2 regions of the Inquilinus ginsengisoli genome follow, and region 2 is predicted to be linked to the other one. Evidence: predicted binding sites of a transcription regulator. Region 2 holds the regulator's gene; the other holds the start of a gene.
The links. The regulator PhoB, encoded in region 2, activates phosphate uptake and scavenging genes when phosphate is short. The targets are predictions, from matches to a motif close to TNTCATAAAACTGTCA.
Positions count from the first base shown of each region.

Region 1: a site for PhoB is predicted at 4,637-4,652, ahead of E9232_RS20360 (RNA degradosome polyphosphate kinase). Genes of this name have one in related genera too.

Region 1 covers NZ_JAVDPW010000007.1:154,066-169,399, forward strand. Annotated here, with positions in the region: gene E9232_RS20330 (phosphocholine-specific phospholipase C) at 1-1,597, shown strand, start outside; partial or broken gene E9232_RS20335 (IS701 family transposase) at 1,678-1,812, shown strand; gene E9232_RS20340 (type 1 periplasmic-binding domain-containing protein) at 1,862-2,185, shown strand; gene E9232_RS20345 (substrate-binding domain-containing protein) at 2,158-2,331, shown strand; gene E9232_RS20350 (AraC family transcriptional regulator) at 2,362-3,327, opposite strand; gene E9232_RS20355 (alpha/beta fold hydrolase) at 3,486-4,334, shown strand; gene E9232_RS20360 (RNA degradosome polyphosphate kinase) at 4,684-6,876, shown strand; gene E9232_RS20365 (Ppx/GppA phosphatase family protein) at 6,891-8,399, shown strand; gene E9232_RS20370 (ABC transporter substrate-binding protein) at 8,407-9,957, opposite strand; gene E9232_RS20375 (alpha/beta hydrolase) at 9,975-10,886, opposite strand; gene E9232_RS20380 (GntR family transcriptional regulator) at 10,998-11,621, shown strand; gene E9232_RS20385 (amidohydrolase family protein) at 11,668-12,540, opposite strand; gene E9232_RS20390 (aldo/keto reductase) at 12,577-13,563, opposite strand; gene E9232_RS20395 (ABC transporter substrate-binding protein) at 13,879-15,087, shown strand; gene E9232_RS20400 (branched-chain amino acid ABC transporter permease) at 15,226-15,334, shown strand, end outside.
Region 2 covers NZ_JAVDPW010000009.1:258,885-274,218, reverse strand. Annotated here, with positions in the region: gene E9232_RS25335 (bifunctional acetate--CoA ligase family protein/GNAT family N-acetyltransferase) at 1-2,257, shown strand, start outside; gene E9232_RS25330 (transglycosylase SLT domain-containing protein) at 2,406-3,770, shown strand; gene E9232_RS25325 (class I SAM-dependent methyltransferase) at 3,848-4,432, opposite strand; gene phoB (phosphate regulon transcriptional regulator PhoB) at 4,501-5,208, opposite strand; gene phoU (phosphate signaling complex protein PhoU) at 5,205-5,936, opposite strand; gene pstB (phosphate ABC transporter ATP-binding protein PstB) at 5,963-6,796, opposite strand; gene pstA (phosphate ABC transporter permease PstA) at 6,802-7,665, opposite strand; gene pstC (phosphate ABC transporter permease subunit PstC) at 7,672-8,622, opposite strand; gene pstS (phosphate ABC transporter substrate-binding protein PstS) at 8,737-9,798, opposite strand; gene E9232_RS25290 (ATP-binding protein) at 9,898-11,364, opposite strand; gene E9232_RS25285 (hypothetical protein) at 11,489-11,629, opposite strand; gene grpE (nucleotide exchange factor GrpE) at 11,626-12,219, opposite strand; gene hrcA (heat-inducible transcriptional repressor HrcA) at 12,234-13,334, opposite strand; gene rph (ribonuclease PH) at 13,450-14,169, shown strand; gene E9232_RS25265 (HAD-IIIC family phosphatase) at 14,374-15,334, shown strand, end outside.

The sequences.
Region 1 (15,334 bases), on a different contig from region 2:
TGAATGGGACACCTGCGGTCCGTCGACCGAGGGCTTCACCTATACGACCTACCCGGAGCGGTTGCAGCAGGCCGGCATCTCCTGGAAGGTCTATCAGAACATGCCGGAGAATTACGACGACAACATGCTGATCTCGTTCCGGCAGTATCGCGCGGCGAGCGAAGCGATCGGCAACCGCCCGGACGGTTCTCCCTTCATCCCCTGGGACCCGTCGCAGGACAAGGCCCAGCCCCTGTACAAGGGCGCCGGCAACACCATGCCAGCCGGCGGACTGCTGGAGGAGTTCAGGGCCGATGTCATGGCCGGGCGGCTGCCGCAGATCTCCTGGATCGTCCAACCCGAGATCTACTCCGAGCATCCCGGCCCGTCCAGCCCGGTCCAGGGCGGCTGGTACACCCAGGAGGTGCTCGCCGCCCTGGTCGCCAATCCGGAGGTCTGGAGCAAGACCGTCCTGGTCGTCAATTTCGACGAGAATGACGGCTTCTTCGATCACGCCCCGCCGCCGGCCTTGCACTCCCTCAACCCCGATGGCTCTCACGCCGGCGCCTCCACCGTGTCGGACGAGGATCTTGCCTTCGAACGCTTCACCTGGCCGGTTCCCCCGGGCACCAAGAAGCAGCCGGGGCCGGACGGCAATGTGTTCGGGCCGGGCAACCGCGTGCCCTGCTATGTGGTGTCGCCGTGGAGCCGGGGCGGCTGGGTCAACTCCCAGCTCTTCGACCACACCTCCGTCCTGCAGTTCATGGAACAGCGCTTCGGCGTGCGTGAGCCGAACATCAGCGCATACCGCCGCGCCATCTGCGGCGACCTGACCACCGCCTTCAATTTCAAGGACCCCAACACCGAGCGCCTGCCCAGCCTGCCCTCGATCACCCGGGCCCAGGCCGACGCCCGGCGGACGCAGCAGGAGGCCCTGCCTCAGGTTCCCCTGCCGGACCCCAGCGCCCAGAGCGCTCCAGTCCAGGCCCGCGGCACCAAGCCCTCCCGCGCCCTGCCCTATGAGCTCAACGTCAATGGCGACGCCGATGGCCCAGCCAAGCGGATGCGGCTGCACTTCCTCAATACCGGCGATGCCGGCGCCGTCTTCCACGTCTATGACAAGCTGCATCTCGACCGCATCCCCCGCCGCTATTCGGTCGAGGCCGGCAAGCAGCTGACCGGGGAGTGGGACACGGCCGCCGATCTCGGCGCATACGATCTGTGGGTGCTGGGACCCAACGGCTTCCACCGCCACTTCATCGGCACCGTCATCCCAGGCGACCCCAACCCTGGCCCGGAGCCGGAGGTGACCGTCGCCTATGACACCCAGGCCTCCAGCCTGGCCGTGACGCTCGTCAACAACGGCGATTCGCCGTGCGCCTTCACCGTCTGGGCCAATGCCTACAAGCTGCCCGGCCTCGATATGCCGGCTCCGCAGCCCGTCCCGGCCCACACCCAGTCGACCATCCATCTGCCTCTGGATCGTCAGGGCCGGTGGTACGACTTCTCGGTCACGGTCGAAGGCGATGACCTGTTCTCCCGCCGCTTCGCCGGCCGCATGGAGGATGGCACCCCCAGCGTCTCCGACCCCGCCATGGGCGAGCCCAACATCGCCTGAGCCTGGATGAAACGCATCGGCGCGGCGGAGCCGCCACGCCGATGCTTCGGCGTGTTGCCGTTGCTCCCGGGAGGGGGTGATGGGCCTACCGCCCGCTTGCCGATCTCGATGCCGAGGAATACGCCGCGCCGGCACCCGGGCTCTGGACCCGCGGCCTGTTGATCCGTCGCGGCATCGACGACGGCGAACTCACCTATGTCACCACCTGGTGCCCAAAGCGCGGTCGATGGCTTCGATATCGCGGGTGCCCGCTGTCGCCAGCACATGTCCGCTTGGGGGTCGAAAGCCGACCCGGGTGATCGGTCCCAAGCCCCTGTCGCGGTCGACCGCTTCGTCGGCTTCGGCCACCGCCGCATCGGGCTGGCCAGCAACGGGCACGACCTGATGCGCGGCCATATCCTGCTGGCCGGCTATCGCCGCGCTTTGGCCCGGCACGGACTCGAGTTCGACCCGACGCTGGTGCGGTCGGAGGAGATGGCCGAGGCCGGCGGCTACCGCCTGGCCGGGGCGCTGCTGGGGCAGGGGCCGCTGCCACGGCGCTGCTGGTCAGCAACGAGCGGATGGCGGTCGGCGTCTACCGCCGGCTGAACGAGGCCGGGATCCGGCCGGGCCGGGACATCGCCATCATCGGCGGCATGATCGACAGCCCGGCCAGCCGCTTCCTGTCGCCGGCGCTGACCTGCTTCCGGCTGTCGCTGCACGATCTCGGGGTGCGGCCGGGCGGGGTGGGGTGACGGCCGGCGCGGACCTCAGCCCGCTCCATGTCAATCGACGGCTTCCGCCTCCATGCCGTCGTCGCCTTGCCCCCGGCCGGAATCAGGGCGCCGGGCGGCGCGGAAGCGGCCGGGCGACAGGCCGTGGTGACGATGGAACAGCTTCGAGAATGCTGCCGCGGTCTCGTAGCCGACCCGGGTGGCAATCTGCGCGATCCCTTCGTCGCTGGATTCGAGCAGGAATGCCGCGTCGGCCATGCGGCGTGCGATCAGATAGCGCTGCATCGGCTGGCCGACGAGCCGGGTGAAGCGCGCCGAGAACGTCGAGCGGCCCAGCCCGACATGCTGCCCGAGCTCGTGAAGCGTCCAGGGCCGGTCCGGTCGTTCATGGATCAGCTGAAGCGCCTGCCCGATCTGCGGGTCCGCCATCGCGCCGATCCATCCGCCCTCCCCCGGGCGGAGAGACCTGATCCAGCTGCGCAGCACCTCGACGAACAGCAGCTCCGTCAGCCGGGACAGCGCGACGCGTTGCCCGGGACGCTCGAGCGCCGACTCGCTGACCATGCGCTGCAGGATCGCCTCGAGCCAGTCGCCATCCGCCGCCGGCTTCAGGAGAAGCACGGGCGGAAGCAGCTCCATCACGCTGCCGCGCGAGGGGCGCGACATGGTGAAGTTGCCGCAGATCATCGTCGAGGACGGTTGTCCGTCGCCGCCGTGACGGATGACGCCGGAATACGGGCGCGATCGATCGAGGTCCACAACCGAAAGCGGTGTCGTCAGGCGATCCGTATAGAAGATGTGCGGAGCGCCGCGCGTCACGACCACGAGGTCGCCCTCGGTCATGGGCCGTTCCTGTCCCGGTCCGAGCGCGAAGGTCGCCGAGCCACGGCTGAGATAGTGGAACAGGGCGTAGGGGCGCTCCGGCAGCGCCACGCCCCAGGGATGGCCGAGCTCGAAGTGGTACAGCAGGGTCCCGCCAAGGCGAACGCGATCGAGCACTTCGGCGAGGATGTCCATACAGTCGAGCTTAGGCCCGCGGACGATCGAACACAATATTCGGACGATGGCAGCCTATCGTCCGAAACGCCTCCATGCCATCTGATGCCCGGGCAGACCAATGCGTCCGCCCGGGCGGACCAACGCGTGGCGCGGCAGGCCATTTCGCCGAACGGGACATGGCAGAGCCGCGGCTTTACAGAAACGCCCGCCCATTCCCCCCAAATTCCGTCGTCCGATATCCCGAACAGGACCAATCCATGCGAAATCTTCTACTCTCGGCCGCCACCATCGTCATGGCCGGAACACTTGCCGCGCCCGCCCAGTCGGCGGGCCTGCCCCCAGGGTCGGCTCACAACATCGTGCTGGTCCACGGCGCCTTCGTCGACCAGACCAGCTGGCAGCCGGTTGCCGATATCCTCACGAAGAAGGGCTACACCGTCACCCTCGTCGAAAACCCCCTCACATCCCTCGCCGCGGATGTCGAGGCCACCAGGCAGGCGCTGGCGAAGCAGGACGGCAAGACCGTTCTGGTCGGCCACTCCTGGGGCGGCGTGGTGATCACGGAGGCGGGCAACGATCCCAAGGTCTCGGCGCTGGTCTACGTCTCCGCCTTCGCGCCCGATCGGGGGGAATCCCTGAAGTCCCTGGCCGATGCCGGCCCGGCCACCGAAGGCGGCAAGGCCATCCATCCCGACGCCAAGGGCAACCTCACCATCGATCCCAAGGTGTTTCCGGCGGCGGTCGCGGCCGACCTTCCCCCGAAGATCGCCGAATCCCTGGCGAACTCCCAGCTTCCGCTGAGCTACGCCGCGTTTGCGGCTCCGGTCGACACGGTCGCCTGGCGCGACAAGCCGACCTTCTTCGTGATCAGCACGAAGGACAAGCTGCTCGCGCCCGAGGCCCAGAAGATGTTTGCCGCCCGGATGAAGGCCCAGACGACGGAGGTCGCGGGGAGCCATGCCTCCCTCGTCGTCCATGCCGGCGAAGTCGCTGCGGTGATTGAGAAGGCCGCGCTCGCGAAGTGACGATACCGCTCCCGGCGCCCTGGCGCCGGGAGCGCCCACGCTTCGGTGCTCCCTCCGGCTGATATGTTGATGGAATTTTGATCGTCGATGCGCGCGCCTTGTGGCGATTTCGGATTTCATTGAAGCTTTGAGACGCGAATGAAACCGCCGGATGAAGGGTACGAAGTCCGCAAGGTCGAGGTGGCCGGGCCTCGGCATCGCCATCATCGGCGGCAGGGTCGACAACCCAGACCGGGGCATGGCGCTTCCGGTTCGGGCTTGTGTATAGTGGGTCTGAAATCGAGCCGGATAAGGGCTTGATATTACAGTTTTGTTGCGATCGATGAAGGTTCGGAGGCGACCCGTGAGCATGTTGCAGACCACCGCCGAGGCCCTTCCCGCCGAGGCGCCGGACACCGTGCGCGCCCCCGTCCCGCCTGCGATCGCCGTGGATTCGCCCGAACGCTTCATCAATCGCGAGCTGTCCTGGCTGGCCTTCAACCAGCGTGTGCTGGAGGAGGCCTACAACACCCGCTACCCCCTACTGGAGCGGCTGCGCTTCCTGTCGATCTCGGCCAGCAACCTCGACGAGTTCTACATGGTCCGCGTCGCCGGGCTGAAGGCGCAGGTCGCCCTCGGCGTCGCCTCGCCGAGCCAGGAGGGGCTGAGCCCGGCGCAGCAGCTGGGCGAGATCGCGACCCGGGTGCAGGAGCTGATGCGCGACCAGCAGCATTGCTGGCGGGCGCTGAGCGAGGAGCTGCGCGCGGCCGGCATCGCCGTGGTCTCCCGCGACGAGCTGACCAAGACCGAGAAGGCCTGGCTGGAGGAACGCTTCCTGGGCCAGATGTTCCCGGTGCTGACCCCGCTGGCGATCGATCCGGCCCATCCCTTCCCCTTCATCCCCAATCTCGGCCTCTGCCTGGCGCTGGCGCTGACCAACGACGAGGACGCGCATGAGGAGATGGAGGCGATCGTCCCGCTGCCGCCGCAGCTCGACCGCTTCACCCGCCTGCCGGGCCTGCCGATCCGCTTCGTGCTGCTCGAGGACGTGGTCAAGCTGTTCCTCGACCGTCTCTTCCCCGGCTACACGCCGCATGCCAGCGGCGTGTTCCGGGTGATCCGCGACAGCGAGATGGAGATCGACGAAGAGGCGGAGGACCTGGTCAAGACCTTCGAAAGCGCGCTGAAGCGCCGGCGCAAGGGCATCGTCATCCGCCTCGCCGTCTCGGCCGAGGTACCGGAATCGCTGCGCCGCTTCGTCTGCGAGAAGCTGAAGGTGAAGGACGAGGACGTCTTCGCCATGGACCGGCTGCTCGGCCTGGTCGACACCAAGAAGCTGATCGTCGACGAGCGGCCGGAGCTGCTGTTCCCGCCCTACAACGCCCGCTTCCCCGAGCGGGTGCGCGACTTCGGCGGCGACTGCTTCGCCGCGATCCGGGCCAAGGACATCGTCGTCCACCACCCGTATGAGAGCTTCGACATCGTCGTGCAGTTCCTGCGCCAGGCGGCGCGCGACCCCGACGTGGTGGCGATCAAGCAGACCCTGTACCGGACCTCGAAGGACTCGCCGATCGTCCAGGCCCTGGTCGAGGCGGCGGAGGCCGGCAAGTCGGTCACCGCGATGGTCGAGCTGAAGGCCCGCTTCGACGAGGAGGCCAACATCCGCTGGGCCCGGGACCTCGAGCGGGCAGGCGCCCAGGTGGTCTACGGCATCATCCACCTCAAGACCCACGCCAAGGTCTCGATGGTGGTGCGGCGCGAACAGGGCGGCCTGCGCACCTACACCCATTTCGGGACCGGCAACTACCACCCGATCACCGCCAAGGTATACACCGACCTCAGCTTCTTCACCTGCGACCCGGTGCTGGGCCGCGACGCGGCGGCGATGTTCAACTACATGACCGGCTACGCCAAGCCGGCGCAGATGGAGAAGCTGGCGATCGCGCCGCTGTATCTGCGCAACCGGATCATGGATCTGATCCAGGCCGAGATCGCCAACGCCAAGGCCGGCAAGCCGGCGCAGATCTGGGTCAAGCTGAATTCGCTGGTCGACGCCGACATCATCGACAAGCTCTACGCCGCCTCCCAGGCCGGGGTGGAGATCGACCTGGTGATCCGCGGCATCTGCTGCCTGCGCCCCGGCGTGCCGGGCCTGTCCGACAACATCCGGGTGCATTCGATCGTCGGCCGCTTCCTCGAACACGCCCGCATCCTGTGCTTCGGCAACGGCCAGAAGCTGCCGTCGCGCCAGGCCAAGGTGTTCCTGTCCTCGGCCGACTGGATGCCGCGCAACCTCGACGGCCGGATCGAGACCCTGGTGCCGCTCGAGAACGCCACCGTCCGCCAGCAGGTGATGGAGCAGATCATGCTGGCCAACCTGAAGGACGAAACGAACACCTGGATGCTCGATGCCGATGGCCGCTATCATCGGCTCGACGCGCCGGAGGCGGATGACTTCAGCGCCCACACCTACTTCATGACCAACCCCAGCCTGTCGGGCCGGGGCAGCGCGCTGAAGGATGCGAAACGGGCTCCACGCCGTCTGGTCAAGCCCACGGAATGAGGATCTGAGGTCAGGTGTTTCGTATCGGACCGATCGTGCCGTCCAGGCCCGGGCGGGTGGGTGTCATCGACATCGGCTCGAACTCCATCCGTCTCGTGGTCTATGACCGGGTGACCCGGTCACCGGTGCCGATCTTCAACGAGAAGGTCATGTGCGGGCTGGGGCGCGGCCTGGGCCAGTCCCGCCGCATGGCGCCGGACGCGGTGGCCCTGGCGGTGGACAACCTCGCCCGCTTCACCCGGCTGCTCGAAGGCATGGGCGTCGACCGGGTCGACGTGCTGGCCACCGCGGCGGTGCGCGAGGCCGAGGACGGCGCCGACTTCGTCGCCGAGGTCGAGCGCCGCTGCGGCCTGCCGATCACCATCATCAGCGGGGTGGAGGAGGCGCGGCTGTCGGCGCTGGGCGTCATCTCCGGCATCCGCGACGTCGACGGCGTGATGGGCGACCTCGGCGGCGGCTCGCTCGAGCTGGTCGGGCTCGACCATGGCGACATCGGCGAGCAGGTGACCCTGCCGCTCGGCCCGTTCCGGCTGATGGACGAGACCGGCGCGCGCAAGGAGGCGCGCAGCGTGGTGCAGGACACGCTGGCGCAGCAGGGCTGGCTGTCGCGCTATTCCGGCCGCAGCTTCTATCCGGTCGGCGGCGCCTGGCGCGCCATCGCCAAGCTGTACATGGAGCGCGAGAACCACCCGCTGCACATCATCCACCAGTACACGGTGCCGACCGCGGCGATGACCGATTTCGTCGGGCTGGTGGCGAAGCAGAGCAAGGGGGCGCTGTCCGGCGCCTCGATCTCGCGCCGCCGGGTCGAGATGCTCCCGATGGCGGCGCTGGTGCTGGAGGGCGTGCTCAAGGCGCTGCGCCCGGCCCGCATCGTGTTCTCCGCCCTCGGCCTCCGCGAAGGCCACCTGTTCGACCTGCTGTCGCCGGAGGACCAGGCGCGCGACCCGCTGATCTTCGCCGCCGCCGAGATCGCCCACCGGCTCGACCGCTTCGGCCATGCCGAGGTGGTGGCGGAATGGACCCGCTCGGCCTTCCCCGACGAGACCGCGGACGAGGCCCGGCTGCGCCAGGCCGCCAGCCTGCTCTCCGACATCGGCTGGTTCGAGCATCCCGACTACCGCGCCGAGCACGCCTGGCTGCGGGTGCTGCGCATGCCGGTGGCCGGGCTCGACCATGCCGAGCGCGTGTTCCTGGCCGCCGCGGTCTATGTCCGCTACGGCGCCGATCTCGGCGACGCGCTGACCCGGCCGGTGCTGGAGCTGCTGACCGACGCCGCCCGGACCCGCGCCCTGATCCTGGGCCAGACCCTGCGCCTCGCCCACACCCTGACCGGCGGCGCCACCTCGCTCTTGGAGCGCACCAGCCTCGCCTTCTCTGGCGATGCGGTGGTGCTGACCCTGCCGGCCGACGAGGAGGCGCTGACCGGCTTCGCGGTCGACCGCCGCCTCGACGCCGTGGCCAAGGCGCTGGGCCGCCCCGGCCGGGTGGCGGTCGAGGAATCCCGGCGGGCGGCGGGGTAGGAGCGGATTATTTCCGGATCGACACGCCCCAGAACCGGGCGGCGTCGGCCGGCCAGACGGTGAAGCCGGCGACGCGCCTAGCCACGGCGTAGTCGGAGCTGTGGAGGTACAGGCTGGCGGCCGGCGCCTCCTCGGTGAACAGCCGGCCGATTTGGTCCAGCACGGACTGCATCTTCGCCGGGTCAGTGGCGGCGTTGGCCTGGGCCAGCAGGGCGATGGCGCGCGGGTCCTTCCAGATCTTGCGCGGCTGGGTGCCGATGATCCGCTCCCACTGGCCCAGCGGGTCGAGCCGCGGCGAATAGGAGAAGGACTGGGTCTGGAACTTGCCGGTCTGGTAGGCGTCGAGCTGGGCGGTCCATTCCAGCACCTCCAGCTCGACGTTCAGCCCGGCGCTGCGCAGCATGTCCTGGGCCAGCACGCCGCAATCGTACATCTCGGTGTAGCGCTTGTTGGCGGTCAGCACGATGCGCTGGCCGCTGTAGCCGGCCTCGGCCAGCAGGGCCTTGGCCCGCTCCAGATCGAAGGGCAGGGCGTCGGTCTGGGCCTGGGAGTGGTAGGGGCTGAAGGCCGGCACCGGCGTCGCCGAGAAGGTCGAGCCGCCGAAGGTCACGGCGTTGGCGATGGTGGCGCGGTCCAGCGCCATGACGATGGCCTGGCGTACCCGCTTGTCCTGCAGGATCGGGTCCTCCGAATGCAGGATCAGCGCCTCCCAGCCCGGGGTGACGGCGGACTGGATCTCGAAGGCCGGGTCGCCCTGCAGCTGCATCCGGCCCTGCGACTCCAGCGGCGCGACGTCCAGCGCGCCGGCCTGCAGCGCGGTCAGCATGGCTGCCGGGTCGGGCATGATGTTGAAGCGGACCTTGTCGACATACACCTCCTTGCGGCCGACATAGCCGCTCATGGCGTCGTCGCGCGGGGTGTAGCCGTCGAAGCGGGTCAGCTCGATGTACTGGCCGGGCCGCCAGTCCGACAGGATGAAGGGTCCGGTGCCGACCGGCTTGTCCCAGCTGCCGTCGGGCTTGACCGAGGACGGGTGCAAGACCGGGGTGCCGCCGCAATCCATCCGCGCCAGGTTGTACAGGAAGCCGGCGCTGGGCCGGTCCAGCGCATAGACCACGGTGTCGGCGTCGGGGGCGGTGACGCTCTCGACCTTCAGGTCGTTGTCGCCGGTGTAGACGTCGCGGCAGCGCCATTTGGTGGCGGGGTCCATCAGCCGGTCCCACGACCATTTGACCTCGGCCGAGGTCATGGTCGCGCCGTTCTGGAACTTTACGCCGTGGCGCAGGTGGAAGGTGTAGGTCTTGCCGTCGGGCGAGACGTCCCAGCTGTCGGCCAGCATCGGCCCGATGCCGAGATCCTCGCGGAAGCCGACCAGGCCTTCGACGATGTGCTGGTGCACGATGTCGGTGGCGCCGTCGCGGTCGACGCCGGGATTGGTGCTGCGCATGTCGGCCGACAGCACGGTGCGGATGGTGCCGCCGCGCTGCGGCGTCTCGGCCGCGGCGGCGGGCAGGGCCGCCGCCAGCGCCGCCATGGCCAGGATCGTGAGCCGGTTCATGTCTGCCCCCTGTTTTCTTATCCGCCGAACACGGGCGCCCGGCCGGGGCCGAGCACGTCGTGGAAGAAGTCCTTGGCCCGGTCCGCCACCGCCGCCAGGTCGTGGGCGGCGCCGGGGACGATGTCGTGCCGCACCGCCACGCCATGCGCCTGCAGGTTGCGGCGCAGGCTGGTCAGCCGGGCGATGCGGTTCGCCCCGGCGCGGTTGGCGTCGTCCATCCAATGCGCGCTGCCCGGCCGGTGGATGATCGACGCCGTCTCCAGGTCGCTGTCGCCGACCGCCAGATGCACCGGCACCCGGCGGATCGCGGCGATGTCGGGGGCGCGGCCGAAGATCCGCTCCATGTCGCGGGTGCCGACCCACCAGTCGCGCTTCGGGTCGATCAGGGTGACCGATCCGGGGGCGCCGATCGACACGGCGCGCAGCCGCTCCGGATGCAGATAGAGGAAACGATGGGCGAAATGGCCGCCGCCGGAAAAGCCGAACAGGCAGAAGCGGTCGAAGTCGAAGCCATAGCGGGCCTCGACCTCCGCCACCATCGCCAGCAGCAGCCGGTCGTAGCGGATGTCGCCCTCGGCCAGGTATTTGTAGCCGTCCTCGTTGCCGTCGCCGCGGATATCGACCGGGAACAGCGGCGCCAGCACCACGGCGTCGTGCCAGCGGGCGAAATCCGCGAACAGGTCGCGGCTGCCCTCCATGGTCCGGAAGCTGCCATGCACCGACACCAGCAGCGGCACCCGCGCCGGCGATGATTCGCGCAGCCGCGGCGGAACGTAGAGGCAGTAGGAAAAGCGCGGATCGGCGCGGCAGGCGATGACCGGCGTGGCGCCGTAATGGCGCTTCGGCGCCGGCCTCGCCACGGCCGCGTCCGCCTCGATCTTCGCCGCCCCGCCATCCGCCATGTCGGTCTGCTCCAAAATTGGCGCCAATTTTTCCGTGACGATATCCGTGAAAATCGCATCCCGCAACCCGGCATGCTAGAAGGAGGGACGGGCGCGGCGGGAGGGCGGCGGTCCGGGGGCAGTCGAGACCGGGGCGGAATGAAGCGTCAGGACACGGATCAGGGGCGGATCGAAACGCTGGTCGCGGCGATCCGGGACGACATTCTCTACGGCGTCTACCGGGCCGGGGAATGGCTGAAGCAGATCGACCTGCAGGAGCGTTATGCCGCCAACCGCTTCGAGGTGCGGCAGGCGCTGGTCGAGCTGAAGAACCGCCATCTGGTCGAGCACAAGGTCAACAGCGGCTTCCGCGTCGCCTCGCCCGATCCCGACGAGCTGCTGCAGATGAAGGCGGTGCGGACAATCCTGGAGGCCGGGGCGGCGGCGATGGTGGTCGACCGGGCGACGGCGGCGGACCTCGCGGCGCTCGACGACCTCGCCACGCGGTTCGAGCAGGCGATCGAGACCGGCGACCCGCCGACCCGGACCGAGCTGAACTTCGCCTTCCACCGGCGGCTCTACGACATCGCCGGCAACCCGGTGCTGGCCGGGATGATCCGGGAGATGCGCGAGCGCGGCCAGGACGGCACCACCGGCCGTTGGTACACGCTGGCGGGGGTGCGCCTCAGCGCTCGGGAGCACCACGACATGATCGCCGCGATCCGCGGGCGGGATGCGAAGACGCTGCGCCGGCTGATCGACCAGCACATCAACCGGCGCTGAAGCCATGGGGTGAAGCCGCCCTGGCGTCACCCCATGAATGGGGCCGTCAGGCGCCCGCCGTGGCGAAGGCCGGCAGCCCGTAGGCCTCAATCGCGGAGCGGCCGAAGATCTGCGCCCGCTCGGCCTCGCTCAGATGGCCCAGGCAGGTCTTCAGCGCGCCGACGACGTCGTCATAGCTGCCGGCGACCAGGCAGACCGGCCAGTCGGTGCCGAACATGCAGCGGTCGACGCCGAAGATGCGCAGCACCTCGGCGACATAGGGCTTCAGGTGCTCCGGCGTCCAGTCGCGCCAGTCGGCCTCGGTGACCATGCCGGACAGCTTGCACCAGACATGGTCGCGATGGGCCGCGAAGCCGCGCATCAGCGCCGCCCAGGGCGCGAAGCCGCCGCCCTTGATGTCCGGCTTGGCGATGTGGTCGAGCACAAAGCGCAGCTCCGGGAAATCCTCGACCGTGCGCAGCGCCGCCGGCAGATGCGGCAGCTTGGGCACCAGGTCGTAGACCAGCCCGGCATCCGACACCGCGCGCAGGCCGCGGCGCACATCGTCGCGCAGCAGCCAGTTGGGGTCCGCCTCCTCATGGATCAGGTGGCGGATGCCGACCAGCCAGCGCCCCTCCGGCGCCGCCTGCAGCTCGGCCAGGGTCTGCCCGACCTTGGGATCGGTCAGGTCGACCCAGCCGACCACCCCGGCGACGAAGTCGGTCGCCGCGGCGGTGCGAATGAAGTCCCAGGTCTCGCCGAGGTCGTTCCAGGTCTGCACCAGCACCGTGCCCGACACGCCGTTGGCCTGCAGCGACGGCCGCAGGTCCTCCGGCGCGAACACCCGCCGGATCGGCGCGAACGGGCCGCTCAGCCAGCCATAGTCGCCCCGCTCGGGGTCCCAGAAATGGTGATGCGAATCGATGATCGGGGAGGTCATGGGCCGGTCTCCGCAGGCCGGGGAAGGGAAGGGCGCTTACCAGCGCTGGTGGACGAAGGGCTTGATGTCCTGGTCGTAGATCGCCCGCAGCTCGGCCATCACATCGGGCGGCAGGGCGGCGAGATCGGCGGCCTCGGAGTTCGACTTGGCCTGCGCCGCGTTGCGGGCTCCGGGGATGACGACGGTGACGGCGTCGAACATCAGGATCCAGCGCAGCGCGAACTTCGCCATGGTGGTGTCGCCGCCGACCAGCGGTCGGATCCGCTCCACCGCCTCCAGCCCCTTCTCATAGGGCACGCCGGAGAAGGTCTCGCCCACGTCGAAGGCCTCGCCGTTGCGGTTGAACAGGCGGTGGTCGGTGGCCTCGAACTTGGTGTCGGCGCGGAACTTGCCGGACAGCAGGCCGCTGGCCAGCGGCACCCGGGCGATGATCGCGACCTTCTTCTCCTCGGCCAGGGCGAACAGCCGCTCCGCCGGGCGCTGGCGGAAGATGTTGAAGATGATCTGGATGCTCTGGACGCCGGGATATTCCAGCGCCTTCAGCGCCTCCTCGACCCGCTCGACGCTGACGCCGTAGTGGCGGATCTTGCCCTGCTCGACCAGGCGGTCGAGGGCACCGAACACCTCCGGGTGGTAGTACAGGTCGGTCGGCGGGCAGTGCAGCTGCACCAGGTCCAGCGTCTCGACGCCGAGATTGGCCAGGCTGCGGTCGATGAAGCCGGACATGGTCTCGAGATTGTAGCCCGCCACCGTCTGCTGCGGCAGGCGACGCCCGGTCTTGGTGGCGACATAGGACTTGTCGCCGCCGCGCTCCTTCAGCGCGCGGGCGATCAGCTGCTCCGACCGGCCGTCGCCATAGACGTCGGCGGTGTCGATGAAGGTGACGCCGCTGTCCAGCGCCTCATGCAGCGCCGCGAGCGCGTCTCCGTCGTCGACATGGCCCCAGGCCGACCCGATCGCCCAGCTGCCGAAGCCGACCTCGCTCACCGTGCGGCCGGTCCGGCCGAATTCCCTCGCTCGCATCTCTTCCTCCATCTCACGCCGGCATGACGCGGCGCCGGCTTGATTCGACCAGGTCACAGGGTTATCATACAACTGGTGATCCTCTGACAAGACCTATATCGGGCGGGCGAGGAGAGTTTTGCCGTTGGCCGGGTTGGACGGCGGGGCCCCGGCTTCTGGACGGAAGGCTGCGGCCCGATCGCAAGTGCGATCCCGGGACGATCTTCGGGGCCGGGGCGACAGGTGGCTTGACAGACCTGTTGTCCGACATATCAGATGATAGGGTTGTATGATAACAGTGCAATAATCGATGCTGCTCGGGAGGCAACGCACATGATGGCATTATCGACTAGGACCGCCCTTCTGGCCCTGGGGCTCGGCGCGCTGGCCCTGCCGGCGGCCGCGGCCGACGACACCGTCAAGATCGGCGTCGTCGCGGCGGAATCGGGGGCCTTCGTCTCGGCCGGCCACACCCTGCCGGCCGGCGTCAGCCTGGCGGTCAAGGAGATCAACGACGCCGGCGGCGTCAAGGTCGGCGACAAGACCTACAAGATCGAGCTGGTGCGCCGCGACGACCGCACCGACATCGGCACCGCGGTCGCGGCGACCCAGGAGCTGGTGCGCGACGTCGGGGTGAAGGCGATCTTCGGGTCGGAATCGCACGACTTCACCCTGGCCATGGCCAAGATCACCCAGCCGGCCAAGATCCTGCACTTCGCCGGCAACAGCACGCTCGACACCATCCTGACCGACGCGGCGGTTGCCCCGGGCGGCGAGAACCACTACCTGTTCCAGTCCGAACCGCGCGAATTCCAGCGCAGCGGCAGCACCGCGCGCGGCGTGCTCAGCCTGCTGCAGCCGCTGGTCGACCACCCGATCAAGAAGTCGGTGATCATCGCCGGCAACGACGCCACCGGCCAGTTCCTGTCCTCCTACTACATCAAGGCGCTGAAGGCCGAAGGGCAGGAGGTGCCGGACATCATCTTCTACCCGCCCGACACCACCGACTTCTCGCCGATCCTGACCCGGGCGAAGAGCCTCAATCCTGACGTCGTGCACTTCTGGTACAACGGCGACTCCACGCTGACGGCGCTGCCGCAGGCGCTGGAGCTGGCGGTGGCGCCCAGCTACTTCCTGTTCGGCGTCGATCCCGGCATCTGGAAGGAGCGGGGGCTGTCGGCCGACGTGCCGGTGGCGATGAGCTGCGTGCCGGTGTGCTGGGGCGAATCCTCGAACGCCAAGGCGAAGTCCTATTTCGACGCCTATTTCGCCGCGGGCGCGCCGAAGGGCGTCACCTCCTCGGTCTCGCTGCTCTACTACGACTATGTCCACATGCTGGCCGAGGCCTGGACCAAGGCCGGCAGCTTCGATCCGGACAAGGTGGTCGACGCGCTGCTGGTGCTGCACCACCAGGGCGTGGTGTCGGACGACCTCAGCTTCAACGCCCATCACCAGGTCACCCACGCGACCGAGGTCTGCGTCGCCGACCCCGCCGGCAAGCTCAGCTGCGCCATGCAGCAGCCGCCGGCCGATGCGCCGATGTGAGCCGGCGGAACTGACCTGACCGGTAGCCGGCGGCGCCTTTTCGCCTCGCCGGTCCCGGCCTGCCGGAGGGCAACCCCCACCCCCTCCGGCAGGCCGGCCCATCTCGCCCCGCCGATCCGTTTCTTCCGGGACCCCGCCTTGGACATCCTCCTGCAGCAGATCCTGAACGGGCTGTCGATCGCCAGCGTGATCACGCTGATCGCGGTCGGGGTCACCCTGATCTTCGGCCTGACCGGCATCATCAACT
Region 2 (15,334 bases):
CGCCACCCCGCCGGCCACCGTGCCCGGGCTGATCGCCGAGCTGGGCGCCCGCGGCACCCGCGCCGCCGTGGTCGTCACCACCGGCCTCGATGCAGGCCCCGAAGGCGCGGGGCTGCGCCAGGCCATGCTGGACGCGGCCAGGCCGCATCTGCTGCGCATCGTCGGGCCCCATTGCCTGGGCCTGATGGCCCCGCATCACGGCGTCAACGCCAGCCTGGGCCATGTCGCGCCGCTGGCCGGCGACATCGCCTTCGTCAGCCAGTCCGGCGACATCGCCGCCGCGGTGCTGGACTGGGCCACCCATCGCGGCATCGGCTTCAGCCACGCGGTGTCGCTGGGCGACATGGCCGATGTCGATTTCGGCGACCTGCTGGACTGGCTGGCCGCCGATGGCCGCACCCGGGCGATCCTGCTGCATGTCGAGACCGTCACCCAGGCCCGGAAGTTCATGTCGGCCGGGCGCATCGCCGCCCGCACCAAGCCGGTGGTGGTGATCAAGGCCGGCCGCACCGGCGCCCTGGCCGGGCCGGACGCGGTCTACGACGCCGCTTTCCGCCGCGCCGGCATGCTGCGGGTGTTCGACCTGGCCGAGCTGTTCGACGCGGTCGAGACCCTGGCCGGCGGCCTGCGCGTCGACGGCGAGCGGCTGGCGATCCTGAGCAATGGCGGCGGCATCGGCGTGCTGGCGGCCGAGGCGCTGGCCGATGCCGGCGGCAGCGTGGCGGCCCTGTCGCCCGAGACCCTGGCCCGGCTGGACGTGGCGCTGCCGGGCCACAGCCTCGGCAACCCGGTCGATGCCATCGGCCCGGTCGACATCCGCGGCGACGCCACGGGCGAGCGCTATGCCCGCACACTCGATGCGTTGCTGGCCGATCCGGGCAAGGATGCCGTGCTGGTGCTGAACGGTCCCAGCGCGCTTGCCGATCCGATCCCCGCGGCGCGGGCGATGGTGCAGTCGGTGGCGCAGGCGACGGCGCGCAACGGCCGGCGGCCGCCCGTGCTGACCAGCTGGCTGGGAACCGGCGCCGCCGCCGTCGCGGCCAGACGCCTGCTGGCCGAGGCGCGGATCCCCGGCTACGCCACCCCCGGCCAGGCGGCGCGGGCGTTCATGCACCTCGCCCGCCATCGCCGGAACCAAAAGTCGCTGATGGAGACGCCGCCGGCCCTGCCGGAGGATTTCGTGCCCGACACCGAGGCGGCCCGGGCGGCGATCGCGGCTGCGTTGGTTGAGGGCCGGTCGACCCTGGCCGAATCGGAGGCCCGGTCGTTGCTGGAGGCCTATCGGATCCCGGTGGCGCCGGCCGGCAGCGCGGCGGGGTCGGAGGCGCACCCGCTGATCCTGGCTATCGGCGAGGATCCGCTGTTCGGCCCGATCCTGCGCTTCGGCCAGGGCGGCGCCGCCGCCGGGATGCTGGGCGACAGTGCCGTCGCCCTGCCGCCGCTGAACGCCGTGCTGGCGCGCGAGCTGATGGCCCGCGCCCGGGTCTGGCGGCTGCTGCAGGGCTATCCTGGCCGGCCGCCGCCCGACCTCGACGCCATCGCCCTGACCCTGGTGAAGCTGTCGCAGCTGGCCGCCGACCTGTCCGAGGTGGCCGCGCTCGAGATCAATCCCCTGCTGGCCGATGCCGCCGGCGTGCAGGCGCTGGACGCCCAAATCAGGGTGCGGCCGCCGTTGCCGGTGGGCACGCCGCGATTCGCCATCCGCCCCTACCCGCAGCGACTGGTCGAGCGGCTGGTGCTGCGCGACGGGCGCGAGATCGTGCTGCGGCCGGTGCGGCCGGAGGACGAGCCGGCGATTCGCGAGATGCTGCAGCGATCGGCCCCGGCCGATGTCCGGCTGCGCTTCTTCAGCACCATGCGCAGCTTCAGCCACGAATTCGCCGCCCGGCTGACCCAGATCGACTACGACCGCGAGATGGCGCTGGTGGCCGAGGCCGAGGAGGACGGGCGCAGGGTGCTGCTGGGGGCCGTGCGCATCATCGCCGACCCGGACAACGAGACCGCCGAATACGGCATCATGGTGCGGTCCGACCTGAAGGGCCACGGGCTGGGGTCCCGGCTGATGACCGAGATCATCGCCTATGCCCGCAGCCGCGGCCTGAAGCGGATCTACGGCGAGGTGCTGCGTGAAAACGTCACGATGCTGCGCATGGCGGGAGAGCTCGGCTTCGCCCGCGAAGATGTGGCCGACGAGCCCGGCATCGTGCATGTGACGATTTCGCTCGACGACCTGCCCGCTCTCGGTCAGCATTCCTGACAATTGTTCGACCGTCTGGGGGACAGGCTGGTCGGCGTTTTGTACTTTGAATGAAGGACTTATCCGTATACGTTAATCGCCTGCGTTAATGTTGGGGCCTGCGGCGCCGCCGTCGGTCTTTGCGATTCGGGGGAGCATGGAGGGGAATATGCCAGGGACAACCCGCTGGACCAGGGCTGTTGCGGCCACCGCGTTGCTTGCCGGCCTGCTGGCCGCCTGCGCCGAGGCGCCCAAGCCGAAGCCCGTGGTCGCGAGCGGCCCCTGGGGTGCCGAGATTCACGAGGCGTCGCGTCGCTTCGACGTGCCCGAGGCCTGGATCCGCGCCGTAATGCAGGTGGAAAGCGGCGGCCAGACCCATTGGAAGGGTGGCCAGCCGATCACCAGCACCGCCGGCGCCATGGGCCTGATGCAGGTGATGCCCGGCACGTATGACGAGCTGCGCTACCAGCACGGCCTGGGCGGCGATGCCTACAACCCGCGCGACAACATCATCGCCGGCGCGGCCTATATCCGCGACATGTACGACCTCTATGGCTATCCCGGCTTCCTCGGCGCCTACAATGCCGGGCCGGAACGCTATCGCCAATACGTCGAGGAAGGCCGGCCGCTGCCGCGCGAGACCCGGCGCTACATGGACATCATCGCGCCGCAGATCGCCGGCATCCTGCCCGGCAAGAGCGCGCCCGACCGCATGACCCAGTACGCGGCGGCCCAGATCGACCGGCAGATCCCGGCGACCCGCAACACCACCGTGGTCGCGGCGATGAAGCCGATCCCCGACGGCTCGTCGATGCGCGGCACCACCGTGGTCGCAGCCATGCAACCCATCCCCGATGGCTCGTCGATGCGTGGTGCGACCGTGGTCGCAGCCATGCAACCCATCCCCGATGGCTCGTCGATGCGTGGTGCGACCGTGGTCGCAGCCATGCAGCCGATCCCCGATGGCTCGTCGATGCGCGGCACCACCGTGGTCGCGGCGATGCAGCCGATCCCCGATGGGTCGAGCGCCTACCGCGCCGTGCAGCAGAATCCGGTGGCCGCCCTGGCCGCCCGGACGGTGCAGCCGGCCCCGGTGCAGATGCGGCCGATCCCCGACGCCGGCGCCGTCCAGGTCGCCACCGTGGCCCCGGCCGCCCGCACCGTCGTGGTGCCGGCCCCGGTCCGCATGGCCCCGATCCCCGACGGCAGCAGCCAGGTGGCCGCGGCAACCCCGGTGACGCGCAGCGTGCTGCCGCCGCCGGCCCGCATGGCGCCGATCCCGGACGCCCAGCCGGTGGCCCGCGCCCCGGCGCCCGAGGTCCGGGTCGCGGCGGCGGTTCCGGCTGCGCCGCCGGTCCGCGCCACCGCCGCCCCGACCCGCATGGCGCCGATCCCCGACGCCCCGCCGGTCCGCGTGGCCTCGGCCAAGGCCAACCGCCCGGCGATCCAGCAGGTCGCCGACGCCGGCGAGCCGCGCCGCCAGACCAACGGCCTGCCGGCCGGCTGGTTCGTTCCCAGCGCGCCGGGCAAGTAGGCCGGCGCTCCCTGCTCCCCAAAAAAGCCCGCGATGCCGGTCCGGCGTCGCGGGCTTTTTGCTGTCCGAAGCCGGGATCAGGTCGCGTCGATCATCCCCTTGCCGTCGCGGCGATAGCTCCAGGCGCCCGAGGGCGGCAGGCTGCGCCAGACGAAGTCGACCAAGCGCCCGCGCAGCCCCAGTTTGCGCCGCGGCAGCGGCGACAGGATCTGGTTGGTGATCTGCAGGAACTGGCCGGCCCGGCCCATCCGGGTGAAGGCAGCGTCGATGATGCGGCGCTGCAGCTCGAGCGGGAACCAGATGATCGGCAGGGTCGACACCACCGTCGACAGCCTGATGACACCGGCCGCCTCCAGCATCGTGCCGATGTCGGCAACGTCGCCCTCCAGCACCCGCACGCCCGGGAAGCGGCGGCGCAGCACGGCGCACAGCTCCGGCATCTTCTCGACCACGATCAGCTTCTCCGGCGGCAGTCCGGTCGCCAGCAGCTCCTCGGTGATGCTGCCGGTGCCGGCGCCGAGCTCCAGCACCGGGTCCTCGACCCGCGGGTCGACATGGCGGGCGAAGGCCCGGGCCAGAGCGGGGCTGGAGGGCGCCCAGGCCGCGATCTTGAGCGGCGACCGGAACCACAGCCGAAGGAACAGCCAGGAATCCTTGTTCATGCGACGCCTCCGAATCCGGGGTCGAGACTACGGGTCGGCACGATCATAAGAGCCCGCCTGGCGGCGGATCAGGCCTGGGCCTGGACGTCCAGCGAGTAGCCGGCCGAACGGACGGTGCGGATCAGGTCGATCTCGGTGTCGTCGTTCAGCGCCTTGCGCAGGCGGCGGATGTGCACGTCGACGGTGCGCGGCTCGACATAGACGTCGTGGCCCCAGACGATGTCGAGCAGCTGCTCGCGGCTGAACACCCGGCCGGGATGCTGCATGAAGTGGCGCAGCAGGCGGAACTCGGTGGGGCCGAGATGGACGTCGCGGTTGCCGCGGCGGACGCGGTGGCCGCCGAGATCCATGCTGAGATCGGCGTAGCTGAGCATGTCGCCGGCGCTGGACGGCGAGGTCCGGCGCAGCACCGCCTTGATCCGGGCCAGGAGTTCCGGCGTTGAGAACGGCTTGGCGACATAGTCGTCGGCGCCGGAATCGAGGCCGCGGACGCGATCCCCTTCCTCGCCGCGCGCGGTCAGCATGATCACCGGGATGTCGCGGGTCTTGGCGCCGCGGCGCAGCTGCCGGCAGACCTCGATGCCCGAGAGATGCGGCAGCATCCAGTCCAGCAGCACCAGGTCGGGGCGCTGCTCGCTGGCCAGCAGCAGCGCCTCTTCGCCGTCATAGGCGGCCAGGACGCGGAAGCCCTCGCGCTCCAGGTTGTAGGTCAGCAGGGTGACGAGGTCGACTTCGTCCTCGACCACCAGAACCAGCGGCTGAATGCCGGCCCTCATGGGCTATCCTCCGACTTTGCCTCGGGGATGACGACGGTGAAGGAGGATGAGTCGCCCTTGGGGCGCGCATCCTTGATCGGCTTGCCGGTGAGCAGGAAGTGGATCAGCTCGGCGATGTTGGTGGCGTGGTCGCCGATGCGCTCGATGTTCTTGGCGATGAACAGCACATGGGTGCAGGGCGTGATGTTGCGCGGATCCTCCATCATGTAGGTGAGGGTCTCGCGGAACAGGCTGGTGTAGAGGTCGTCGACCGATTCGTCCTGGCGCCAGGCGGACAACGCCTTCTCCAGGTCGCGCTCGGTGTAGGCGTCGAGCACGTCCTTGATGATCTGCTGCACCATCCGGCCCATGCGCGGCAGCGTCGCCACCGGCCGGACCACCGGCACCTGGGCCAGCGCCAGGGAGCGCTTGGCGATGTTGGCGGAATAGTCGCCGATCCGCTCCAGGTCCGAGGCGATGCGCAGGGCTGAGACCACCTCGCGCAGGTCGCCGGCGAAGGGCTGGCGCAGCGCCAGGATCTGCACCACCTGGGCGTCGATCGAGGTCTCGTAGGCGTCCATCTGCTCGTCGCTGCGCACCACCCGGCCGGCGAGGTCGGCGTCGCGGCGGACCACGGCCTGGATGGCGAGCTCGAGCTGGCTTTCGGCCAGGCCGCCCATCTGCACGATGGTGCGGCGCAGCGCCTCGAGCTCCTGATCGAAGGATTTGACGATATGTTCATTAGCCATGGTGCGGACCCTTCCTGACCGGGAGCTCAGCCGAAGCGGCCGGTGATGTAGCTGTGCGTCCGCTCGTTCTTCGGGCTGGTGAACAGCTCCGAAGTCTCGCCGAACTCGACCAGCTCGCCGAGATACATGAAGGCGGTGAAGTCGGCGGCGCGGGCCGCCTGCTGCATGTTGTGGGTGACGATCGCGATGGTGTAGTCGGTCTTCAGCTCGTCGATCAGCTCCTCGATCTTCGCGGTCGAGATCGGGTCGAGCGCCGAGGTCGGCTCGTCGAGCAGCAGCACGTCCGGCCGCATCGCGATGGTGCGGGCGATGCACAGGCGCTGCTGCTGTCCGCCGGACAGGCTGGTGCCGCTCTTCTTCAGCTTGTCCTTGACCTCGTCCCACAGCGCGGCGCGGCGCAGCGCCGCCTCGACCCGGCTGTCCATCTCGGCCTGGTCCAGCTTCTCGTACAGCCGGATGCCGAAGACGACGTTGTCGTAGATCGACATCGGGAACGGCGTCGGCTTCTGAAACACCATGCCGACCCGGGCGCGCAGCAGGTTGACGTCCTGCTTCGGCGCCAGGATGTTTTGGCCGTCCAGCAGCACTTCGCCGGTGGCGCGCTGCTTCGGGTACAGATCGTACATCCGGTTCAGGATGCGCAGCAGGGTCGACTTCCCGCAGCCCGAGGGACCGATGAAGGCGGTGACGCAGCGCTCGTACAGCGGCAGGTTGATCTTCTTCAGCGCCTCATGGTCCTCGTAGAAGAAGGACAGGTTGCGGACCGTGACCTTCTCGCGGAGGTCGCGGCCGAGGCCGGTCGGGCGGTCGACATTGATGTTCATGTCGAGCGTCGTCACCTGCGCACCATTGCCTGTCATGACCGTCAGCCCTGCTTGCTGCCGAGCGAGGAGAGCGCCCGGGCGATGATGTTGAGGAGGAGAATCGTCACGGTGATCAGGAGCGCCCCGCTCCAGGCCAGCTCGACCGATCGCGGATCGGTGCTGTTCAGCGTCATCTGGTAGATCGTCACCGGCAGGTTGGCGATCGCCTGCCCCATGTCCGCGCTCCAGAACTGGCTGCTGAACGAGGTGTAGAGCAGCGGCGCCGTCTCACCGCTGATGCGCGCGATCGCCAGCAGGACGCCGGTGATGATGCCGTTGCGCGCGGCGCGGTAGCAGACCTGGGTGACCACCTTCCATTGCGGCGAGCCCAGCGCCGACGCCGCCTCGCGCAGGGTGTTCGGCACCAGCCGCAGCATGTCCTCGGTGGTGCGGGTCACCACCGGGATCGCGATGATCGACAGCGCCACCGCCCCAGCCCAGCCCGAATAGTGGCCGAACAGGCCCGCGACCAGGACCTGGTAGACGAACAGGCCGATCACGATCGACGGGGCGCTGAGCAGGATGTCGTTGACGAAGCGGATGACCTCGGCGAGGCGGCTGGTCTTCCCGAACTCCGAGAGGTAGGTGCCGGCCATGATGCCGACGATGGTGCCGATCACCGTGCCGATCAGCGTCATCAGGAAGCTGCCGTAGATCGCGTTCAGCAGCCCGCCCCCGTCGGAGCCCGGCGCCGGGGTCGATTCCGTGAACAGGGTCACGCTGAGCGACCCGACGCCGTTGATGAAGAGCGTCGCCAGGATCCAGACCAGCCAGAGCAGTCCGAACAGCGCTGCACCGAGGGAGATGGTCAGCATCACCGCGTTGGTCGCCCGGCGGCGGGCGTAGCGGGCAGAGGCGATCTGCATGGCGGTCTAGCTCCCTGCCTTGCGCTGCAGCCGCATGAGCTGGAGCTTGGCCAATGCCAGGACGATGAAGGTGATGACGAACAGCGCCAGGCCGAGGGCGAGCAGGGCCGAGTTCAGCAGTTCGCTCGGATTCGAATTGGCCAGGTTGGCGATGGTCGCGGAGATCGTGGTGCCCGGCGCCAGGAGCGACGCGTTGATCTTGATGGCGCTGCCAACCACGAAGGCGACCGCCATGGTCTCGCCCAGTGCCCGGCCGAGGCCGAGCATGACGCCGCCGACCACGCCGGTGCGGCTGTAGGGCAGCACGACCTTCCACATCACTTCCCAGGTCGTCGCGCCCAGCCCGTAGGCGGATTCCTTGAGCAGCGGCGGCACCGTCTCGAACACGTCGCGGGTGATGGCGGTGATGAAGGGCAGGATCATGATCGCCAGGACGATGCCGGCGGTGAAGATGCCCTGGCCGTAGATCACGCCGGAGAACAGGAAGCCGATGCCCGGAAGCTGGCCCAGCGTCGCCTTCAGGAAAGGCAGGATCGTCTGCTGCAGCACCGGCCCCAGCACCAGAAAGCCCCAGATGCCGTAGATGATGCTGGGGATGCCGGCCAGGAGTTCGATCGCGATGCCGAAGGGCCGCTTGAGCATCGGCGGGCACAGCTCGGTCAGGAAGACGGCGATGCCGAAGCTGACCGGGACGGCGATGATCATGGCGATGACCGAGGTCACCACGGTGCCGTAGATCGGCGCCAGGCCACCGAAGATCTCCTTCGGCGGCTGCCAGGTCGGATCCACGAAGAAGCCGGGGCCGAAGGCCTGGAGCGCCGGCAGCGCGCCGACGGTCAGCGAGACGATGGCGCCGCCGAGCAGGATCAGGACCAGTACGGCGAAGGACTGCGTGGCCAGGCGGAAGATCGTATCCGCCGTGCGTTGGCGCCGGGCGACCCCCGCACCGATCCGCATTCCGATGTTCTGCGACGTCGCATCCACCATAAATCACCTTGCCCGGGAAGCAGGCGGCACCGTGCGGCCGGTTGTGACCCGCACGGTGCCGTATCGATCAGGAACCGGCTGCGATCACTTGGACGCGGTCCAGATCGCCTTGCCGTCGGTGGCCTTGATGTTGTCGGCCCAGGTCTTGTGAACCATGGTCACAACCGCTTCCGGCATCGCCACGTAGTCGAGGCTTTCCGCTTCCGGGGTGCCCTTGCCGTAGGCCCAGGCGAAGAACTGCAGTGCGGTGGCCGCGGCCGCGGCATCCTGCGGCTGCTTGTACATCAGGATGAAGCTGGCGCCGGTGATCGGCCAGCTCTCGGCACCCGGCTGGTTGGTCAGGATCACGTAGTAGCTCTTAGCGTTGGCCCAATCCGCGTTGGCGGCGGCGGCCTGGAAGGTCTTGATCGTCGGCTCGAGCGTCTTGCCGTCCTTGTTGACCATCCGGGCATAGGTCAGCTTGTTCTGCTTGACGTAGGCGTATTCGACGTAGCCGATGCCGCCTTCGGTCTGCTGGACGGCGCCGGCGACGCCGGCATTGCCCTTGCCGCCGAGCCCCGTCGGCCACTGCACCGAGGTGCTGGCGCCGATGGTGTCCTTGAACTTGGCGTTCACGCTGGACAGGTAGTTGGTGAACAGGAAGGTGGTGCCCGACCCGTCGGCGCGGTAGGCCGGAGCGATGTCGGTGCCCGGCAGCTTGAGGTCCGGGTTCAGCTTCTTGATCTTCTCGTCATCCCACTTGGTGATCTCGCCGAGATAGATCTCGGCGATGGTGTCACCGTCGAGCACGAGCTTGCCCGGCTCGATGCCCGGGATGTTCACGACCGGCACGACGCCGCCCATGACCATCGGGAACTGGACCAGCCCGGCGGCATCCAGGTCTTCGGCCTTCAGCGGCATGTCGGAGGCGCCGAAGGTGACGGTCTTGGCCTTGATCTGGTTGATGCCGCCGCCGGAACCGATCGCCTGGTAATTCAGGCCGACGCCGGTCTCTTTCTTATACGTGTCCGCCCACTTGGCGTAGACCGGGGCCGGGAAGGTGGCGCCGGCGCCGGTGATGTCGGCGGCCATGGCGGTGCCCCCGAGGAGCATGGCGGCAGCGCCGATCACCGCGCCGCGAAGGGTGGATCGTGAAAAGAGCTTCACGGGGATCTCCTGTGGTGGGTGGCGGCGACCCGGAATGTCGCCGGTCGAACGGCGAAGGCCGTATCCGTCCGCAGGCTATAGACGCCGGCACCGAAGCTTTTACGACAATTCGGTTACAGTTTTATGAAGGGCCCGGCCGCCGGCCTTTGCGCCTGGTGCTGCGGGCAGGTGCACCGTGAAGACGCTGCCGCGCCCGACCTCGCTGTCGATCTCCAGCCGGCCGCGATGGCGGCTGACGATGTGCTTGACGATGGCGAGGCCGAGGCCGGTGCCGCCGACGGCGCGGCTGCGCGCCGGGTCGATCCGGTAGAAGCGTTCGGTCAGCCGCGGCAGGTGTTCCCTGGCGATGCCGTCGCCCTGGTCGGTGACGGTGACGACCAGGCCCGGGCGCCGCCCTTCCTGGACGGTGCGGGCGGAGATGCCGACCACCGAATCCGGCCGGCTGTAGTTGATCGCGTTGGACACCAGGTTCTGGAACACCTGGTACAGCTGGTCCGAATCGCCGACCACTGCCGGCAGGTCGGGCGACAGGTCGAGTTCGAGCCGCTGGTTCTTGCGCTGAGCCTTCAGCTCCAGCGCGTCGGCCACTGCCTGCAGCAGCGGGCCGATCGTCACCCGCCCGGTCGGCGGCACATGCTCGTCGAGTTCGATCCGCGACAGCGACAGCAGGTCGTTGACCAGCCGCGACATGCGTTCGGCCTGCGCCTGCATGATGCCGAGGAAGCGCTCGCGCGCGGCCACGTCGTCGCGCGCCGGGCCGCGCAGCGTCTCGATGAAGCCCATCAGGCTGGACAGCGGCGTGCGCAGCTCGTGGCTGGCATTGGCCACGAAATCGGCACGCATCTGCTCGATGCGCTTGGAGATGGTGAGGTCGTAGAGCGTGACCAGCAGCGCCGGCTCCGGCCCGCCGCCCGGCTCGCGATGGGCCGCCTCGGGCGGGACGATCTCGGGCGAGACCGCGGTGTCGCGGCGCTCGAAGCGCTGGATGCGGACCTCGAACTCCCGTTCGATCGGCACCGGCAGGTTCAGGGGCACGGTCTGCACCGCACCGCCGGCCAGCACCGCATCGACCGCCGCCACGATCTCGGGATGGCGGATGGCGTCCGCCATGTCGCGGCCTAGCAGCCGGTCGCCGAACAGCCGCCCGGCGGCGCCGTTGGCGCGCAGCACGCTGCGATCGCCGGCCAGCACCAGAATCGGGTCCTCCTGCGCCTCCAGGATCTCCGACGCGGTCTGCAGCTCGACCGCCAGGGTGCGCTCGCGGCCGCGGGCGTGGCGCTGCAGCCGCAACAGGTGCAGGAACAGCACTTGGCCGATCTCGGTCGACGGCCGCGGCGGCGTCTCCGGCGCCTCCACCGTCGATGCCGCGATGTGGCGGCGCAGCAGTTCGAGGTCGCGCAGCAGGCGCCAGGCGAACAGGCCGGCGACGGCGACCACCGCCAGCACGCCGGCCGCAGCCAGCCAGACGCCGATTCCCCCCGCCCCCGCCGACAGGAACAGCGCCGCGATCACCAGGACGGCGATCGCGCCGATGCCAAGCAGATGACGGTAGATCGGACCGGCCATGCACGCGCCTCGAGCAGCGAGCCTAGGATACCGCGATCATGCGGGGGACGGCGAAGCTACGTGAGGGCGGTGACAGTTTCGTGTCGATTCCCTGCGGCATGCGGACCGCAGGGATGCGCCCGCCTCAGGATGGCTTGGACATGCCGGCGCCGACGCCGACATAGGGGCCCTGGGCGGGCTTGACCGCCGGGTCGCAGGCGGCGGCGAGCACCGCCACCGCGATCAGGGCCGACGCGAGACCGAGCCGCCGGTTCTTCATCGTCATTCCCCCTTGGCCACGCCGACCATGGCCGGGCGCAGCAGGCGTCCCTGCAGCACATAGCCGGGCTGGATCACCTGGATGATGGTGCCGGCCGGCTTGCCGCTGCCCGGCAGTTCGAACATCGCCTGGTGGAAGTTCGGGTCGAACACCTCCCCCACCGGCTCGATCCGGGTGACGCCGTTGCGCTCGAAGGCGGCCAGCAGCTGGCGCTCGGTGGCGGCGACGCCGTCCATCAGGGTCGCCAGGGCCTGGTCCTGCTCCACCGCCTCGGCCGGCACCGCATCGATGGCGCGGCGCATGTTGTCGGCGGCGTCCAGCAGCGACTTGGCGAAGCTGGAGATCGCGAACTTCGCCGTGTCCTCGCGCTCGCGCTCGGACCGGCGGCGGATGTTCTCGGTCTCGGCCAGCGCGCGCAGCGCCTGGTCCTTCAGCTTGGCGGTCTCGGCCTCCAGCGCGGCGATGCGGTCCTGCGCCTCGGCCAGTGCCGCCCCATCGTCACCGGCTTCGGATTCGGTCGCGGCGACACCCTCGACCGCGGGCTCCAGGCCCTCGGTCTCCGGCTCCGTCGCGTCCGGGCGGGGCTCGGGGGACATCGTCTTGCTCTGCATCATGCTACCTGGTTCGTGTTCTCGTTGGTCCACAGGAGACGCCCTATCATCTTCGCGGTGTAATCCACCATCGGGATGATGCGGGCGTAGTTCAGCCGCGTCGGCCCGATCACGCCGATGGCGCCCACCACGCGCTGGTCGCCGCCCTTGTAGGGGGCGATGATCATCGAGCAGCCGGTGTGGCTGAACAGGCCGTTCTCGGCGCCGATGAAGATCTGCACGCCCTCCGCGGCGTTGGCCGCGTCGAGCATCTTCAGCATCGACTCCTTGGTCTCCAGCACCTGGAACAGGCCGCGGATGCGATCGAGGTCCTCGAGCGCGGTGACGTCGCTGAGCAGGCGGGACTGGCCCTTGACGATCAGCGTGCCGCCCCCGCTGCCGCTCCAGGTGGCGAGGCCGGCCTCGACCACCTTGGTCGAGAGGGCGTCGAGCTGGGTGCGCTGCGCCTCGATCTCGGCCGTCACCTCGGTCCGGGCCTCGGCGATGGTGCGGCCGACGATGCGGGCGTTGAGGTAGTTGGTGACGTGGACGAAGGTCGAGGCCGGCAGCCCGAGCGGCACCTCCAGCACGCGGTTCTCGACCATGCCGTCCTCGGTGACCAGGACGACCAGCGCCCGGCCCGGCGACAGGTTGACGAATTCGATGTGCTTCAGCGGGCGGTCGGCCTTGGGCGCCAGCACCAGCCCGGCGCAGGCGGACAGGCCGGACAGGGTCGACGTCGCCTCCTCCAGCATCTCGGCGACGCCGCGGCCGGCCTGGGCGCATTGCGCCTCGATCGAGGCGCGCTCGCTCTCGCCGACATCGCCCAGCTGCATCAGCCCGTGCACGAACAGCCGCAACCCCGCATCGGTCGGCAGCCGGCCGGCCGAGGTGTGCGGCGCGTAGAGCAGCCCGGCCTCCTCGAGGTCGGCCATGACGTTGCGGATGGTGGCCGGCGACAGCGAGGCGCCGAGCCGGCGCGAGAGGGTGCGGCTGCCCACCGGCTCGCCGGACTGGACATAGGCGTCGACGATCAGGCGAAAGACCTCGCGGGATCGCTCATTGAGCTCCCGGAAGGCCTGGCCCGTCGATCGGGTCGAGAAGTCGTTCAATGCGTTCATGGCTGTCGCCACGCTATGTAGGCGCCGTTCGGCCCGAATCAACGCCCCGGGCTTTACGGGCAGGACCTGCGAGGATAGCGTGCGCGACCCTCGCCGAGAAACAGAAAGCCATCCCATGCGACCGTCCGGACGCGCCATCGACGCGCTGCGCGCCATCCGCCTCGAAACCAACGTCAACAAATATGCCGAAGGCTCCTGCCTGGTGAAGTTCGGCGACACCCATGTGCTGTGCACCGCATCGGTCGACGACCGCGTGCCGTCCTGGCTGAAGAACGGCGGCAAGGGCTGGGTCACGGCGGAGTACGGCATGCTGCCGCGCGCCACCGACCAGCGCACCGACCGCGAGGCCGCCCGCGGCAAGCAGACCGGCCGGACCCAGGAGATCCAGCGCCTGATCGGCCGGTCGCTGCGCGCCGTCACCGACCTCAAGGCGCTGGGCGAGATCCAGATCAAGGTCGATTGCGACGTGCTGCAGGCCGATGGCGGCACCCGCACCGCGTCGATCACCGGCGGCTATGTCGCGCTGGTGCTGGCGCTGCGCCACCTGGTCCAGATCCGCAAGCTCAAGGCGCTGCCGCTGATCGACAGCGTCGCCGCCATCTCCTGCGGCCTGTACCAGGGCCAGGCGGTGCTGGACCTCGACTATGCCGAGGATTCCAGCGCCCAGGCCGACGCCAACTTCGTCATCACCGGCAAGGGCGGGCTGGTCGAGGTGCAGGCGACGGCGGAGCAGACGCCGTTCACCCGCGCCGAGTTCGACGCGCTGATGGGCCTGGCGGAGCAGGGCACCGCCGAGCTGGCGGCGCTGCAGCGCGCGGCGCTGGGCGAGGCGTAAGGCCCACCATAGGCTTGGCCGACGACTCCCGGGGCTGGCCGACACGCCGGCCCCGTTCTCGTTCCCGCCCTGTCCCCTGCCCTGTTTTCGACAACGTCTCGGGGTAGTTCCGTTTCTGGCCGTTTGTCGTGTATTGAACTGCGGCCCCGGTTTCGGGCACCGTCGAGCCGGTATCCCTTCCCGATACTCATCGAGGCGCAGGCCATGCGTCAGGCATTCTTGCAGGCATTGCGCGACGTCCTGGGGCCGACCCCGGGCATCGCGGTGATCCATTCCTCGCTGGCCCGGCTGGTGCCGCCGCCGGGCTTCGGGCGCTGGGACGCGCTGTACGGCCTGCGCGCCCTGATCGATTCGGGTTGGACCGTGGCGCTGCCGTCCTTCACCTTCAGCTTCTGCGGCGGGCGGCCCTACCACCACGCCGACAGCCCGTCCGAGACCGGGGTGCTGGCCGACTGGCTGCTGACCGGCGATCGCAGCGCCCGGCGCACCGCCCACCCGATCTATTCCTTCGTCGTCGCCGGGCCCGAGGCCGAGCGCATCGCCGCCTGCCCGACGACCACCACTTTCGGCGCCGATTCGCCCTTCGGCCTGTTCGCCCGCGAGGACGCGACCACCGTCATGGCCGGCTGCGGCTGGGAGTACTGCACCCAGTTCCACCAGCCGGAGGAGACGGCCGCCGTCCCCTACCGCTATTTCAAGGACTTCGCCGGCACCGCGGATTATGGCGACGGCGCCCATGACGTGAAAGCGCGGATGTTCGTGCGCGACCTGGCGCTGAACCCCCGCAACGACTTCACCCCGGTGGTGGACCGCCTGCGCCGCGACGGCGCGATGGCCACCGCCTCGCTGTGGCGCGGCACGGTCGAGGCGGCGAGCACCGCCGCGATCGAGCGCATCTGCGACACCATGCTGGCCGCCGACAAGTTCGCCTTCGTCGAGAACGGCGCCGAGCTGGCCCATCGCCACGCCAAGCTGAAGCAGGCGGCGAAGCAGCCGCCGCTGCGGCTGGCGGTGCTGGGCAGCGCCAATGTCCACCACCTGACCGCCGCCCTGGCCGACCAGCTGTCGACCCTGCTGCCGGACCGCACCGCCGAGATCCACGAGGTGCCCTACGGCCAGCTGCGCCAGGCCCTGCTGGACCCGCGGTCGGAGCTGCGGCGCTTCG